DNA from 3 places in the Achromobacter sp. DH1f genome. Region 2 is predicted to be linked to each of the others. Evidence: predicted binding sites of a transcription regulator. Region 2 holds the regulator's gene; each other region holds the start of a gene.

Evidence for each region. The regulator HrcA, encoded in region 2, represses chaperone genes, less so after heat shock. The targets are predictions, from matches to a motif close to TTAGCACTCNNNNNNNNNGAGTGCTAA.
Region 1: rpoH (RNA polymerase sigma factor RpoH) is a predicted target of HrcA. The motif match lies at 2,213-2,239, and genes of this name have one in related genera.
Region 3: groES (co-chaperone GroES) is a predicted target of HrcA. The motif match lies at 3,379-3,405, and genes of this name have one in related genera.

Annotation. Positions count from the first base shown of each region.
Region 1 is NZ_AYMF01000029.1:227,414-232,125, reverse strand. It holds gene U858_RS0125265 (hypothetical protein) at 1-164, opposite strand, end outside; gene fghA (S-formylglutathione hydrolase) at 398-1,261, shown strand; gene U858_RS0125255 (hypothetical protein) at 1,357-2,046, shown strand; gene rpoH (RNA polymerase sigma factor RpoH) at 2,250-3,170, shown strand; gene cpdA (3',5'-cyclic-AMP phosphodiesterase) at 3,484-4,323, opposite strand; gene U858_RS0125240 (cation:proton antiporter) at 4,511-4,712, shown strand, end outside.
Region 2 is NZ_AYMF01000010.1:285,807-290,518, forward strand. It holds gene recN (DNA repair protein RecN) at 1-1,582, opposite strand, end outside; gene U858_RS0109150 (NAD kinase) at 1,596-2,495, opposite strand; gene hrcA (heat-inducible transcriptional repressor HrcA) at 2,639-3,643, shown strand; gene hemH (ferrochelatase) at 3,689-4,712, shown strand, end outside.
Region 3 is NZ_AYMF01000054.1:5,063-9,774, reverse strand. It holds gene U858_RS0132235 (hypothetical protein) at 1-599, opposite strand, end outside; gene U858_RS35835 (hypothetical protein) at 954-1,388, shown strand; gene U858_RS34525 (hypothetical protein) at 1,501-2,265, shown strand; gene U858_RS35830 (hypothetical protein) at 2,640-3,080, shown strand; gene groES (co-chaperone GroES) at 3,462-3,749, shown strand; gene groL (chaperonin GroEL) at 3,787-4,712, shown strand, end outside.

The sequences.
Region 1 (4,712 bases), on a different contig from region 2:
TGGACCGAGACCCGGTGGCGCTGGGCGGATTCGCCCAGCCACGCGGCAAGTTGGTTGAGGATATCGGCCGGGGCGGGCTGGGACGGCGCCGCCAGCGGCTGAATGAAGTTGGCCTGCACCAGTTGGGGCAGCCCAGGGGCGTACAGACGGGGCAGACGGGCCATAGTGTCAGGGCTTGCGCTTCCAGAAGAACGGGTTGTCTTCTCGTACTTATATAAATAGTGCCACGGTGGGCGCTGGTCAAGCCCCGTGATCACAATATGGGCACGGAATCGATACTTTTTATAAGAAGGACCCCGTTTCGGGCAGGTTAACATTCGGCGACGGATCGTCGTACCGTGGATATACCCTAATCCCGACCGTGCTCATTTCAGCCTCATCCCCCCGGAGATCGCCCATGCCCGCCGCCCTGGAACTCATTTCCCAGCATCGCTGTTTTGGCGGCACGCAGCGCTATTACCGCCATGATTCGGCCGAGATCGGCCTGCCGATGCGTTTCTCGGTGTTCGTGCCGCCCCAGGCCGAACACGGCCCGGTGCCGGTGCTGGTCTACCTGGCCGGCCTGACCTGCACCGAAGAGACCTTCATGATCAAGGCGGGCGCGCAGCGCCTGGCCGCCGAACTGGGCGTGATGCTCGTGGCGCCCGACACCAGCCCGCGTGGCGCCAACGTGCCCGGCGAAGACGAAAGCTGGGATCTCGGTACCGGTGCCGGCTTCTATGTGGACGCCACCACCGCGGCCTGGCGCGGCCACTACCGCATGGACAGCTACGTCACGCGGGAACTGCACGGCATCATCACCAGCGCCCTGCCCGGCGACGCCGCGCGCGTCGGCCTTTTCGGCCACTCGATGGGCGGCCATGGCGCCCTGGTGCTGGCACTGCGCAACCCGGGCCAGTACCGTTCGGTGTCGGCCTTCGCACCCATCGCCGCGCCCAGCCAGTGCCCCTGGGGCAAGAAAGCATTCGGCGCCTACCTGGGCGACAACCCGGACGACTGGGCGGCCTACGACGCTTCCCGCTTGATGGCTGGCCTGCGCCAGCCCTTCCCCGACGGCATCCTGATCGATCAGGGCACCGCCGACCAGTTCCTGGCCGAACAGTTGTATCCCGAGGTATTCGAGGCCGCCTGCGCTGCAGCCGGCCAGCCGTTGACGCTGCGTCGCCAGGACGGCTACGACCACGGCTACTACTTCATCTCGACGTTCATCGAAGATCACATCCGGTTTCACGTCGAACGGCTTGGAAAACCGGCCGTCTGAGGCCCCGCTTCTATACTGGGCAGCCTGCCGCGGCAGGCTGTCGGCGCCCGGTGCGCCACCGCCCGCCCCGCCGTTCTCGTTAAGGACCGCCTGATTTGATCAACGGAATCGCTCCCTTCGTCTGGATCCTGCTGGCCGCGATCGTCCTGTTCCTGCCGGGCATCGCGATGCTGCTGGGCAAGGGCGGCCCGCGCGACGAGCGCGGCCGTCGCACCTTCCAGTTCCGCCCGGTGCGGCGCCTGTTTGGCCTGATGCTGTTGCTGCTGGGCGGCGTGTCCGGCTTGCTGGCCTTGTCGCTGGTGCAGTTCTTCAGGCTGACCACCGACCAGCCGGTTGCCCGGATCGAGGCGCGCCAGCAGGCCGACGGCCAGTTCCAGGTCAGCGCCACCGCGCCGGGCGTGGGCGCCCGGCAATATGTGTTGTACGGCGACCAGTGGCAGATCGACGCGCGCGTCGTGCGCTGGCGCCTGCCGGCCCTGATGGCCGGCGTGCCGCCGCTGTATCGCCTTGAACGCCTGTCCGGCCGCTACAGCGACGCGGCGCGCGAAGCCTCGGCTACCCGTTCGGTACACGCCCTGGACGACTGGCCTGCGCCGGATCTGGGCCAGCTCAAGCAAAGTTTCCCGAACTGGTTCCCCTTCGTCGATGTCCAATTCGGCAGTGCGGCCTACATGCCGCTTTTCGACGGCGCGAAGTACCAGGTCTTCCTGGACCCCCGCGGCGCCCTGTTCGTCCGCCCGGACGGCGAGTCCACCGCCGAGGGTTTGAAGCGCCTGGGTTGGTAGGGGGGGGGAGAGCCCCCACGCTGCACGCGCTTCGCGCGCTTGCTGCCCCCCGTGGGGGCTGCCCGCCCTTGGGACGGCCCGGCGGGCGGGCGGCTTTGCTTTTGCAGGGAAAAATAAATAGGGACGCGCTTAGCGAAGGAAACTTTGACGCGCCGCAATAGTCGAATTAGCACTCCCTTTACTAGAGTGCTAACATCGAATCCATGTCTTTACCCCTTCGCTTTCCGGAGACCGCCGCTATGAAACAACCCAGTACCTCGTTGGCCGCTTCCGGCAACGCCCTGGCGTTGGCCATTGCCAATCCGGGCGCACTCGGCACGATCGACGCGTACATTTCCGCAGTCAATCGCCTGCCGGTCCTGTCCGCCGAGCGCGAGACCGAACTGGGCCGTCGCCTGCGCGACCAGGAAGACCTGGGCGCCGCGCGCGAACTCGTGCTGTCGCACCTGCGCCTGGTGGTGTCGGTGGCTCGCCAGTACCTGGGCTATGGGTTGCCCCACGCCGACCTGATCCAGGAAGGCAACGTCGGCCTGATGAAGGCCGTCAAACGCTTCGACCCCGAGCGCGGCGTGCGCCTGGTGTCGTTCGCCGTCCACTGGATCAAGGCCGAAATCCACGAATACATCATTCGCAACTGGCGTCTGGTCAAGGTGGCTACCACCAAGGCCCAGCGCAAGCTGTTCTTCAACCTGCGCAGCATGCGCCCCGACGGCCAGACGCTCGACCCCGAACAGGTCGATCACATCGCGCGCGAACTCAATGTGCGCCGCGAAGACGTCAGCGAAATGGAAGTGCGCCTGTCCGGCCGCGACATGTCGCTTGAAAACCAGGACGACGATGACGACAGCTACGCGCCCATCGCGTACCTGTCCGACGAAGGCCGCCAGGAACCGACCCGCGTGCTGGAACGCGCCGCGCGCGACCAGCTGCAAAGCTCGGGCCTGTCCGGCGCCCTCGAAGCCCTGGACCCGCGCTCGCGCCGCATCGTCGAAGCCCGTTGGCTGCAAGACGACGGTGGCGCCACGCTGCACGAACTGGCGCAGGAATTCGGCGTATCCGCCGAACGCATCCGCCAGATCGAAGCGGCCGCACTGAAGAAAATGCGCGGCAACCTCGCCGCCTGATCCTGCATTCGCGCCACGCAAAGGGCTGCCTCGGGCAGCCCTTTTCTTTTGCCGGCGCCGCCTGCGCGTATGCCACGTCGCCGATACAGGCAGGGCGATGCGAGACGCCAATAAATTGATACAAATTCATCGTGAAATAACGCGCGATTCCAGAAACTTAATGAGGTGCGCACCGCCTAACTTCACGTAGACCGCAAACTTTGGTTGGCAGTCTTGTCATCCGTCTCGGCTTCTCCTCTTTCCCCTCCCCTATGAGACGGATGCTTGCGGGGCACCACGCATATGGTGCCCCGTTTTTTATTGCGCGAAGCATCTATGCTGCCTGCGCGCTGCCCGGCTCGGCCTGCGCCGTGTGCCACAGCGCATCCTGCACGCGGCGCACGCCGGTGGCCATCGAGCCGTCTTGGTAGAGCTTGATCCAGCGATAGCCCGGGGCCAGGTTGTCCACCACGTGCTTGCCGTCGCGGATGCTGAACTGAAAGCAGGTGGACGGGGTGGCCAGCATGCGCAGGTTGTGCCGGCGGCGATCGAATTCGTGGTGCACGTGGCCCCACAGCAGCACGCGCACCTGCGGCCAGCGCGTCAGCAGCTTGAACAGCGCCTGCGGGTTGTCGATCATCATCGAGTCGTGCCAGTGGCTGTCGATCTGCATCGGGTTGTGGTGCATGGCCAATAGCGTGTGCCGGCCGGGCGCCTCGGCCAGGGCGGCTTCCAGCAAGTCCAGCTGGCTGTCGGGCAGATGGCCGGCGTTCGAACCCGGCACGGTGGTGTCCAGCGAGACCACGCGCCAGGCGCCCACGTCGGTCACGGGCACCGACCACTCGGGCAGTTCCTGGCGCATCGCCGCCGGCAGGTCATGGTTGCCGGGCAGGCAGCGAATCTGCGCGCCTTCCAGCGCCGGGGCCGAGCCGAGGGTGGCCGCCAGGCGCCGGTAGGCCGCGGGTTCACCGTCCTGGGACAGGTCGCCGGTGGCCAGAAGCAGGTCGGGATGCTTGCCGTCGGCCTCGATCTGGCGCAGCACGGCGCGCAGGCTGGCATCGGTATTGACGCCCAGCATCACGGTTTCGGGCTCGCCGAACAGGTGGCAATCTGTCAATTGGACAAGCATGGCCGGGGGATCATTGCGCCGGGCCAGGGTGTGGACGCGTGCCAAGTGCGGCTCCTGCAAAGTTCTGCACGGCCACTACCTTACCGAAAAAGTCGCGGCTCGGCGCATGCGCAGCGGTCGGGATGGCGTAACGAAACGTGGTGGGTCATGCGCCCACGGCAGGACTTGCGCGAAAACCCGCTATTCTTGTGGAACTTCTCACAAGCTTCATGATCGGGACGCGGCGTTTTCCATGGATGTAGGTTTTCTCGTATTCGGCCTGGCCGGCCTGTTGACACTGGTGTGCTTCATGCCGCCCCTGGCCGGTCGCCTCAAGCTGCCCTACTCGGTGCTGCTGGCTATCGTCGGCTGCTTGCTGGGCATCATCGTGCACGTGCACGGCTGGGCGCCCAGCTGGATCGGGGATTTCCTGGATTCGCTGGAACGGTTCGAGA
Region 2 (4,712 bases):
GCATGCGGGCGATTTCCTCGACCCGGGCGCCGTCGTCCAGTTCTTCGATGCGCGACCGGGTGGTGCCGCGCGATTCCGTCTTGCTGACCAGGAACTGGCTGTTGCCGCAGGCGGCTACCTGGGGCAGGTGGGTCACGCACAGCACTTGATGGCGTTCGCCCAGCTCGCGCAGCAGCTTGCCGACGGCCTCGGCCACCGCGCCGCCCACGCCGCTGTCGACTTCGTCGAAGATCAGGGTGGGTACGCGGGCCGCGCGGCTGGCAATGACGGACAGCGCCAGCGAGATGCGCGACAGTTCGCCGCCCGAAGCCACCTTGGCCAAGGGGCGCGGCGTGGTGCCGGCATGGCCGGCCACCAGGAATTCGACCTGTTCGTTGCCGTGGGCCGAAGGGGTGGCGGCCGACAGGGACGGCTCGAACTTGCCGCCCTGCATGGCCAGCGTCTGCATGGCCTGGGTGACTTGCTTGCCCAGGTCCTTGGCGACTTTGCGGCGCGCCGTGGACAGCTTGGCGGCGGCGGCATCGTATTGCGCCTGGGCTGCCTGGGCCTGCGCGCGCAGCGCGTCGATATCGGTGGCGGCTTGCAGCGCGGCCAGTTCGGCGTGCAGGCTGTCGCGCAGTTCGCACAGGGCGTCGGGTTCGACGCGGAATTTGCGGGCGGTCTCGAACACCGTGCCCAGGCGCGCTTCGACGTCGGCCAGGCGCTGGGGATCCAGGTCGACGCGGCTGACGTAGTTGTTCAGATCGGACACGGCTTCGCTGATGGCGATGCGGGCCGATTCCAGTTCGTCGTAGATGCCTTGCAGGCCGGTGTCGTGGCGCAGCATCTGCTGGATGCGGTGGTTGGCCGAGGTCAGGCGGTGATGCGCGGAATCGCCTTCGCCGTCCAGGGCTTCCAGGATCTGGGTGGCGCCATCGAGCAGCGATTGCGAATGCGCCAGCCGGGTGTGTTCGGATTGCAGCGCATCCCATTCGTCGGGCGCCAGGCCCAGGCGGTCGAGCTCGTCGACCTGCCATTGCAGCCGTTCGCGTTCGGTGGCGAGGCTGGCCGCGTCTTTTTCGGCGCCTTCAAGTTGGCGCGCCAGGGCGCGCCATTGCTTCCAGGCCTGGCCCACGGCCTGGCGCAGGTCGCCATGGCCGCCGTGCGCATCGAGCAGGTCGCGTTGGGCGTCGGGGCGCATCAGGCTTTGATGCGCGTGCTGGCCATGGATGTCGACCAGGCTGTCGCCCAGTTCGCGCAACTGTGCCACGGTGGCCGGGGTGCCGTTGATGTAGGCGCGGCTGCGGCCCTGCGCGTCGATCACGCGGCGCAGCGCCAGTTCTTCGTCGGCGTCGATTTCGCGTTCGGCCAGCCACGCGTGCAGCGCGCGCGGGGTGTCGAACACGGCGGTGATGTCGGCGCGCGTGGCGCCTTCACGCAGCACGCTGACGTCGCCACGCTCGCCCAGCGCCAGCGCCAGGGCATCGATGAGAATGGATTTGCCTGCCCCGGTTTCGCCGGAGAAGACGGTAAAGCCAGGACCGAAATGGATCTCGGTCTGTTCGACGATGACAAAGTCGCGGATGTGCAGGGTGCGCAGCATGTCTGGGCGCTAATTACTCTACGTTGTCGGTGGCTTGCGGCATCAGGTTCCAGTGCAGCTTGCGGCGCAGCGTGGAAAAGAAGCTGTAGCCTTCCGGGTGCACGAAGCGGATGGTATAGGGTGCGCGTTGCACGACGATGCGGTCGCCGGGTTGCAGGTCGGACCAGGTCTGCATGTCGAAATGCACGCTGGCGCCGACTTCGACGCGGCCCATGGCCGTCAGCGTCATGTTCAGCACGCCGCTGTCGGGAATGACGATAGGGCGGTTGGACAAGGTCTGGGGCGCCACCGGCACCAGCACCATGGCGTTCATGCCGGGGTGCAGGATGGGGCCGTTGGCCGACAGCGCGTAGGCGGTCGAGCCGGTGGGCGTGGCGATGATCAGGCCGTCGGCGCGCTGCGTGTACATGAAGGCGCCGTCGAGTTCGACGCGGACTTCGATCATGCCGCCGCGCCCCGCGCGGTTCAGGACCACGTCGTTCAGGGCCGTGGCGGAATACATTTTCTGGTTGCCCCGCCAGACGCTGCCTTCGAGCAGCATGCGCGCTTCGATCTGGTAGCTGCCTTCCAGCACGCGCGCCAGCGCGCCGTGTGCGTCCTGCAGCGGGATGTCGGTGATGAAGCCCAGGCGGCCATGGTTGATGCCGACCAGCGGCACGCCGTAGGGCGCCAGGTGGCGCGCGGCGCCCAGCACGGTGCCGTCGCCGCCCATCACGACCGCGAGCGATGCACTCTGGCCGATCTGTTCAAGCGTGGCGACGGGGTATTCGGTCAGGCCAGTGTTGCGGGCGGTGTCGGCATCGACCAGCACCTGCCTGCCCGCTTGCGTCAGCGCGTGCGCAAGCGCTCTTAGCGGGGCGTCCAGGCCGGTGTCCTGGTATCTGCCGATCAGCGCGACGGTAGGAAAGTGCATGGTGGCAAGGCGAATCTGAAAAGCCAAACAGCGAAGGCGAAATCGGCCCGACAAGCGGCCGCTTAGCCGATTATATGGGGCCGCATATCGGTTGGCGGGACAAAAATCGCCTTAATTGGAAAAGATTCCCTAAAATACACGCTATGGATGACCGCGCACGCGCATTACTGAAGGCGTTGATCGAACGCTACATCGCCGATGGGCAACCAGTCGGTTCGCGGACGCTTTCGAAAGTGTTCGATCTGTCGCCCGCCACCATCCGCAATGTCATGGCGGATCTGGAAGAGCTGGGACTGATCCACAGTCCGCACACGTCGGCGGGGCGCGTCCCCACGCCGCGCGGATACCGCATGTTCGTCGATTCCCTGCTGGCGGTGCAGTCCTACCAGATCCAGCCGCACAACATGGGCGAGATGCTGTCGGCCGCCGAGCCCACCCGCGCAGTCAATGCCGCGGCGGCGCTGCTCTCGAACCTGACCCAGTTCGCCGGTGTGGTGCTCACGCCCAAACGGGCCCAGGTGTTTCGCCAGATCGAATTCATCCGCCTGTCCGACAAGCGCGTCCTGCTCATCATCGTCACCCCCGATGGCGACGTGCAGAACCGTATCCTGTTCGTGCAGCGCGACTACGTCGAAGCCGAATTGCTGGAAGCCGGCAATTTCTTCAACATCCATTTCGCCGGCAAGTCGTTCGACGCGGTGCGCCGCACCCTGTCCACCGAACTGGCACAACTGCGCGAAGACATCTCGCGCCTGATGCAGGCCGCGGTCGAGGCCAGCGCCGAAGCCGCCGAAGACGGCGACGCCATGGTCATTTCCGGCGAACGCAAGCTGCTGGACGTGACCGACATCGCGTCCGACATGGACCGCCTGCGCAAGATGTTCTCGCTGTTCGAAAAGAAAACCGACCTGCTGCAACTGCTGGACGTATCCAGTCGGGCGCAGGGCGTGCAGATCTACATCGGCGGCGATTCCCAGCTGGTGCCGATGGAAGAAGTCTCGGTCATCACCGCGCCCTACGGCGTGGATGGCAAGGTGGTCGGCACGCTCGGCGTGATCGGCCCCACCCGCATGGCCTACGAACGCGTCATTCCCATCGTGGACATCACGGCGCGTCTCTTGTCCAACGCCCTCAGCCACAACCAGTAGTTCCATTCGAACCGACATCCTCCTTGCGGAGGAAGGGGAGTTTTTGTGTTTCTTCGCCTGTTCAAGTATCTCTGGCCTGAACGCTACCTGCCCGAAACCGAGCAGGACGATCCCTTCAACGAGGACCCGCCGCCGCGGGGCCCGGGCAAGGTCGGCGTGCTGCTGGTGAACCTGGGCACGCCGGACACCCCCAGCAAGAAAGACATCCGCAAGTACCTGGGCGAATTCCTGTCGGACCCGCGCGTGATCGAGATCCCGCGCTATCTCTGGAAGCCGATCCTGCACGGGCTGGTGCTGACCATGCGTCCCAAGAAGCTCGAGCCGCGCTATGCCGGCGTCTGGCTCAAGGAAGGTTCGCCCCTGATGGTCTACAGCCGCCGCCAGGCCGAAGGCGTGCAAGCGGCGTTGACGGCGGCCGGCATCGACGCGGTGGTGGAACTGGGCATGCGCTACGGCAATCCGTCGATTCCCGACGCGATAACCCGCCTGCGGGCAAAGGGCTGCGAACGCATCCTGACCGTGCCGCTGTATCCGCAATACGCCGCCAGCACCACGGCCACCGTGGTCGATGCCGTCACGCGCCATGCCGGGCGCCTGCGCGACCAGCCGGAACTGCGCTTCATCAAGCGCTTTCACGAAGAACCGGCCTACCTGGATTCCCTGGCGGCCCGCATCGAGGCCTATTGGGCCGAGCACGGCCGGCCGCAGAAGCTGGTCATGAGCTTTCATGGCCTGCCGCGCTATTCCATCGAACTGGGCGACCCGTATTACCGCGACTGCATGGAAACCGCCCGGCTGCTGTCGCAGCGCCTGTCGCTGCCGCGCGAGCAGATCGAAGTGACCTTCCAGAGCCGTTTCGGCACCGCCCGCTGGCTCGAACCCTATACCGAACCCACGCTCAAGGCGCTGGCCGCCTCGGGCGTGACCGAGGTGGATGTGGTGTGTCCGGGATTTGTGGCAGACTGTCTGGAAACCCTGGAAGAGATCAGCCTGGAATGCCGCGACGCCTTTATCGGGGCCGGCGGCAAGCAGTTCCGTTACATTCCGGCGATCAACGACGATCCGGCCT
Region 3 (4,712 bases), on a different contig from region 2:
ATCTCGCCTAGCTTTGCGCGGAGCACCAGCAGCATCTTCTCCTCTTCGAGCGTCTTAAACAGGAAGACGAACCTTTGCCATACAGTGAATCCCTGCCTCCTCTGTTTGGCGAGCGCTCCCAGGGCCTGCGCTTTTTTGTTGAACGTCGACTCTTCGTCCTGCCATCCTTTTTCCAGTATTTGGGCCTGGATCTGCCCTTCGGCCAGCTCGGCCTCGAGTGTCTGGATGGTAGAACCCAAAGCCACCAGATCGTTCGGGTCGATGCGCAGACCCTTGATCAAGGCATTGAACTTCTCTTGCGTGGCCAGCTTTTCGCTATGACCCAGTTGAATACGCAAAGTCTCGATCAGGGTCGACTTTCCCGCATTAGTCTCTCCGTAGAGCGCGATGGTAAATGTGTCCCACTCGGATAACTCTCTGAGTTCACTGACGTCTTTCACCGTCTTATCGCGGAACGTCTCCAGCAATGCCCTGGAATGGTCAATCGCAGCTATCAGATCGAGGTTGCCATTGACTGTGATCTTTCCGGAAATTTCGGCAAGGGACCGATCGACCATAGCGATGACTTGATCGTAAGGCTGGTCCATCTTGTTGAGCATATTCATGTCCGGAGGTTGCAGAGTTAAACGGCCCGTGCCCCGGACGTATCCGTAGGCGAGCCACGTGTAGGAAGTGACTCAGACCGAACGGGCCTTTCTTCGTTGAGCCAGGAGCAAGCCGTCCGCCTATCATTGACTGCATGCCATAGACGTTTCATCGGGCTTGGGTGTAACGGTTCGCCCAGGCGCGCCAAAATAAAACAAAATCGATCAAAAGGTAACTATACACTTTATTTATGAAAATTTTCCCACCAATAAAATATTCAGAAAACCGGGCTCGCATCGAATATTTTCATTAGGCCGTGGTGTCTGACCGGGGAAGTCCACTTGGTGATGGCCTAATCACTAAATTGAATGAACTTTTTAGAACTGGTTAAGCTCGAAGACGCACTCAATCATGCTCGCTTCCTCAGCGTGAAAATTGATCCTAGAAATCTACGCTGGGCGTATAACTGTGCGTGGCTTTGCATCAATGTCTCGAAAAAGGCTCGTGAAAGGCGCAGCGTCGAACTTCGTAAGGAGGCAGGTGCATGCATCATCCAGCAAGGTCCGCCTGTCACCGCCGCTTGGGTGATGTGTTGCCAAATCGTAGCGATGTTCGGCCTGGCGGATCGCGCACGCGAAGGCGTTGAAAAGCTCGGCGCACTAGGCGCTCAAGCTGCGCGTCCATTAAAGGGCGAATTAGACCGTCTTCTCGATGGGGCGATCCTGGAGAAAACGGCTCCAAGGCGAAAATTTCTTGGCATTTTTGACTCGACCCAAGCTCGAGACACGCTTGCCCGGCCATGAGTTACAAAGAACCATTCACACCGGGGAGAAGCCCATGGCCGCGGTAGACGTCCCGCCCAAAACTTGATTGCCGTAATATCTCGAAACTACTTCGACAAAAAAGAGCATCGAGATGCGGATTTCCCCTTGGTTGGCCGTAATGACACTCCTCGGCCTTCATGCAGCTGTACGCGCAACCGGTGTCTATGAACCGTCTGACCTCGAGCGTAGTGTGGCCGCTGTATTGGTAGGTGAAGAGGTTAAGTTGTTCATGTCAAAGCCCACCGAGGCAGCTAAGGCGATCCAGGCTGATTTGACATCGGCTGAGCAGGTGGCTGCACACTACAACGCCAACGAAGTGGCCGCAGACAAAAAATTCTTCGGGAAAAAGGTTCTTCTGTTAGGAACCGTGACGAGTATCAAGAGCGGGCTGCGTAACGCTCCCTACTTGGTTCTACGCGGCAAGGGCTACATCGCTCCTCAAGCCTCCCTGATAGGAACTAGCTCCGATGCGGCTGCGAAATTGCAGCGAGGTGATCACGTTGCACTCGTTTGCTTCGGCAATGGCTCAATCATAGGCACCCCCATGTTCAAGGATTGTCGGTTGGCGCAAGACGTATCGTCAGAGGTAGAAGGCAACCTCATGAGAAGCATTGACGATTTCTTGGCGGGTCGTTCCAAGACATCATTTTTCGGCGCCTTCAAAGCCGTGGAAGCTGTTGCACTCGCACAAGCACTACCGGCGAACTCTGGATGCCCCTCGGACTACGCTCGCTGTCTGTCTCAACTTAAGGCGTTGAAAGCAGACCAACCCAAGTTTCTCGAACTCATGCGCCGTGGCGCGGACAAGCTCAAGGCTAGTGGGCTAGACTTTTCAGCATTCGAAGCAAAAAGATAGCGAAGTTCGGATACTCAAAGCTGGGTAGATGTTCGCGTCGGCCGTGGTCAGTTCTCCACATTATTTAAAGTGTCATATTACGTTTTGGTCATTCACTGCATGTGCGAGCGTGCAAAATCTTAAGTTCATAATTTAAGCCGACTTACTAGCGAATTTCTGCAGTAGGCCGGGAGCAGACGGTCGCAAACAGCTGTAACCGGCCAGGAGCAGTCCTTCCGTTAGCAATCCTCAGTATCAGCCAACGGCTGAGCTAAAGATTTTTAGGCTTCTCTAAAATCGACAAAATCTAATTTTCCTCTAGGGCTGCAGAGCATAAAATATTACGCGAATTGGGCATTCTTGCTGCTTGCCTTCCGAATTTAATTAGGCTTTTTATGGCATTAGCAAAAGACAACGAGAAAATCTTCACCGACCTCTTCGGCAAGAAAGTTAGAGACGTAACACTCTTGAAAGGAACGGTTTACACAATTGAGGATAAAAAGGGACGAAAACTCAGCTCCTCCGTTGACCACTACTTTGAGCACAATGGAAGACAAGTACTCATAGAACTTGACTCTTACAATATGGCGAAAGTGGTTGTCGGTCAGTATCTTTTGCTCAATCAATTCCGGGATAAATCTCTCTCGAATCCTGTATTTTTGGTCATTCACGCATATAAGAATTATGCTCCCGTGCGCACCATCAAGTACCTTGAGCACGTAACAGAGAATGTGATCAAAGAAGACAGCATTCCATTTGGCGTCATACACATTGACTCTTTCAAAGAATGGGGCGGCGGCGATGCCGATGCATTCATCAAGCTGTTCAATATCTAGGTTCCACTCTCGCACCGGCTAACTGCGTATTTAAAGTGTCCAACTACGTTTCCGCAGGCTACGTTTTCGTAGGCTGCGCTTTCGCCGCGGGGATCCCCCGCTGACGCGCCGCGGCGCCCTGCTGGCGGTCAGTGCAACGCCGATCGCCGTGGCGCAAGCCGGCGCCTTCCGGCCGGCTGATCCATCGCAAGCCACCGGCAATGCCCCACGCAGTTACATTCTTCAGGGCCCCTCCGCCCCTCCCAAGATGTAACAGCCCGCCCCCGCCCCCTTGAACCCCACCACATCATCCCTATAATTAGCACTCGACTCCGGTGAGTGCTAACAGTCTCCCGGGCCAAACCGATCATTCACTTTCTTCTTAAGTAACAGGAGTTCCTCATGGCCTTGCGTCCCCTGGGCGATCGCGTGATCGTCAAACGCCTCGAAAACGAGCGCAAGACTGCGTCGGGCATCGTCATCCCCGACAGCGCCGCTGAAAAGCCCGACCAGGGTGAAGTCGTGGCCGTCGGCCCCGGCAAGAAGACCGAAGACGGCAAGATTCTGCCGGTCGACCTGAAGGCTGGCGACAAGGTTCTGTTCGGCAAGTACGCCGGCCAGTCCGTGAAGGTTGACGGCGAAGAGCTGCTCGTCATCCGCGAGGACGAAATCCTCGCCGTGGTCCAGTAAACCCTGCCTCAAACGAATTTTCGAAGGAAGCTAACAAATGGCTGCCAAGCAAGTATTGTTCGGTGACGACGCCCGTGTGCGCATCGTCCGCGGCGTGAATGTCCTCGCCAACGCTGTCAAGACCACCCTGGGCCCCAAGGGTCGCAACGTCGTGCTGGAGCGCTCGTTCGGCGCCCCGACCGTGACCAAGGACGGCGTGTCCGTCGCCAAGGAAATCGAACTGAAGGACAAGTTCGAGAACATCGGCGCCCAGCTGGTCAAGGACGTTGCCTCCAAGACCTCCGACAACGCCGGTGACGGCACCACCACCGCCACCGTGCTGGCTCAAGCCATCGTCATGGAAGGCCTGAAGTACGTTGCCGCCGGTTTCAACCCGATCGACCTGAAGCGCGGCATCGACAAGGCTGTCGCCGCCGCCGTCGCCGAACTGAAGAAGCAATCCAAGCCGGTCACGACCAGCAAGGAAATCGCTCAAGTCGGCTCGATCTCGGCCAACAGCGATTCCTCCATCGGCCAGATCATCGCTGACGCGATGGACAAGGTCGGCAAGGAAGGCGTCATCACCGTCGAAGACGGCAAGTCGCTGGAAAACGAGCTGGACGTCGTCGAAGGCATGCAATTCGACCGCGGCTACCTGTCGCCCTACTTCATCAACAGCCCGGAAAAGCAAGTTGCCGTGCTGGAAGACCCGTTTGTCCTGATCTTCGACAAGAAGATCAGCAACATCCGTGACCTGCTGCCCGTGCTGGAACAAGTCGCCAAGTCGAGCCGTCCGCTGCTGATCATCGCCGAAGACGTCGAAGGCGAAGCGCTGGCCACCCTGGTGGTGAACAACATCCGTGGCATCCTGAAGACCACCGCCGTCAAGGCTCCGGGCTTCGGCGACCGCCGCAAGGCCATGCTGGAAGACATCGCCATCCTGACGGGCGGCACGGTGATCTCCGAAGAAACCGGCATGTCGCT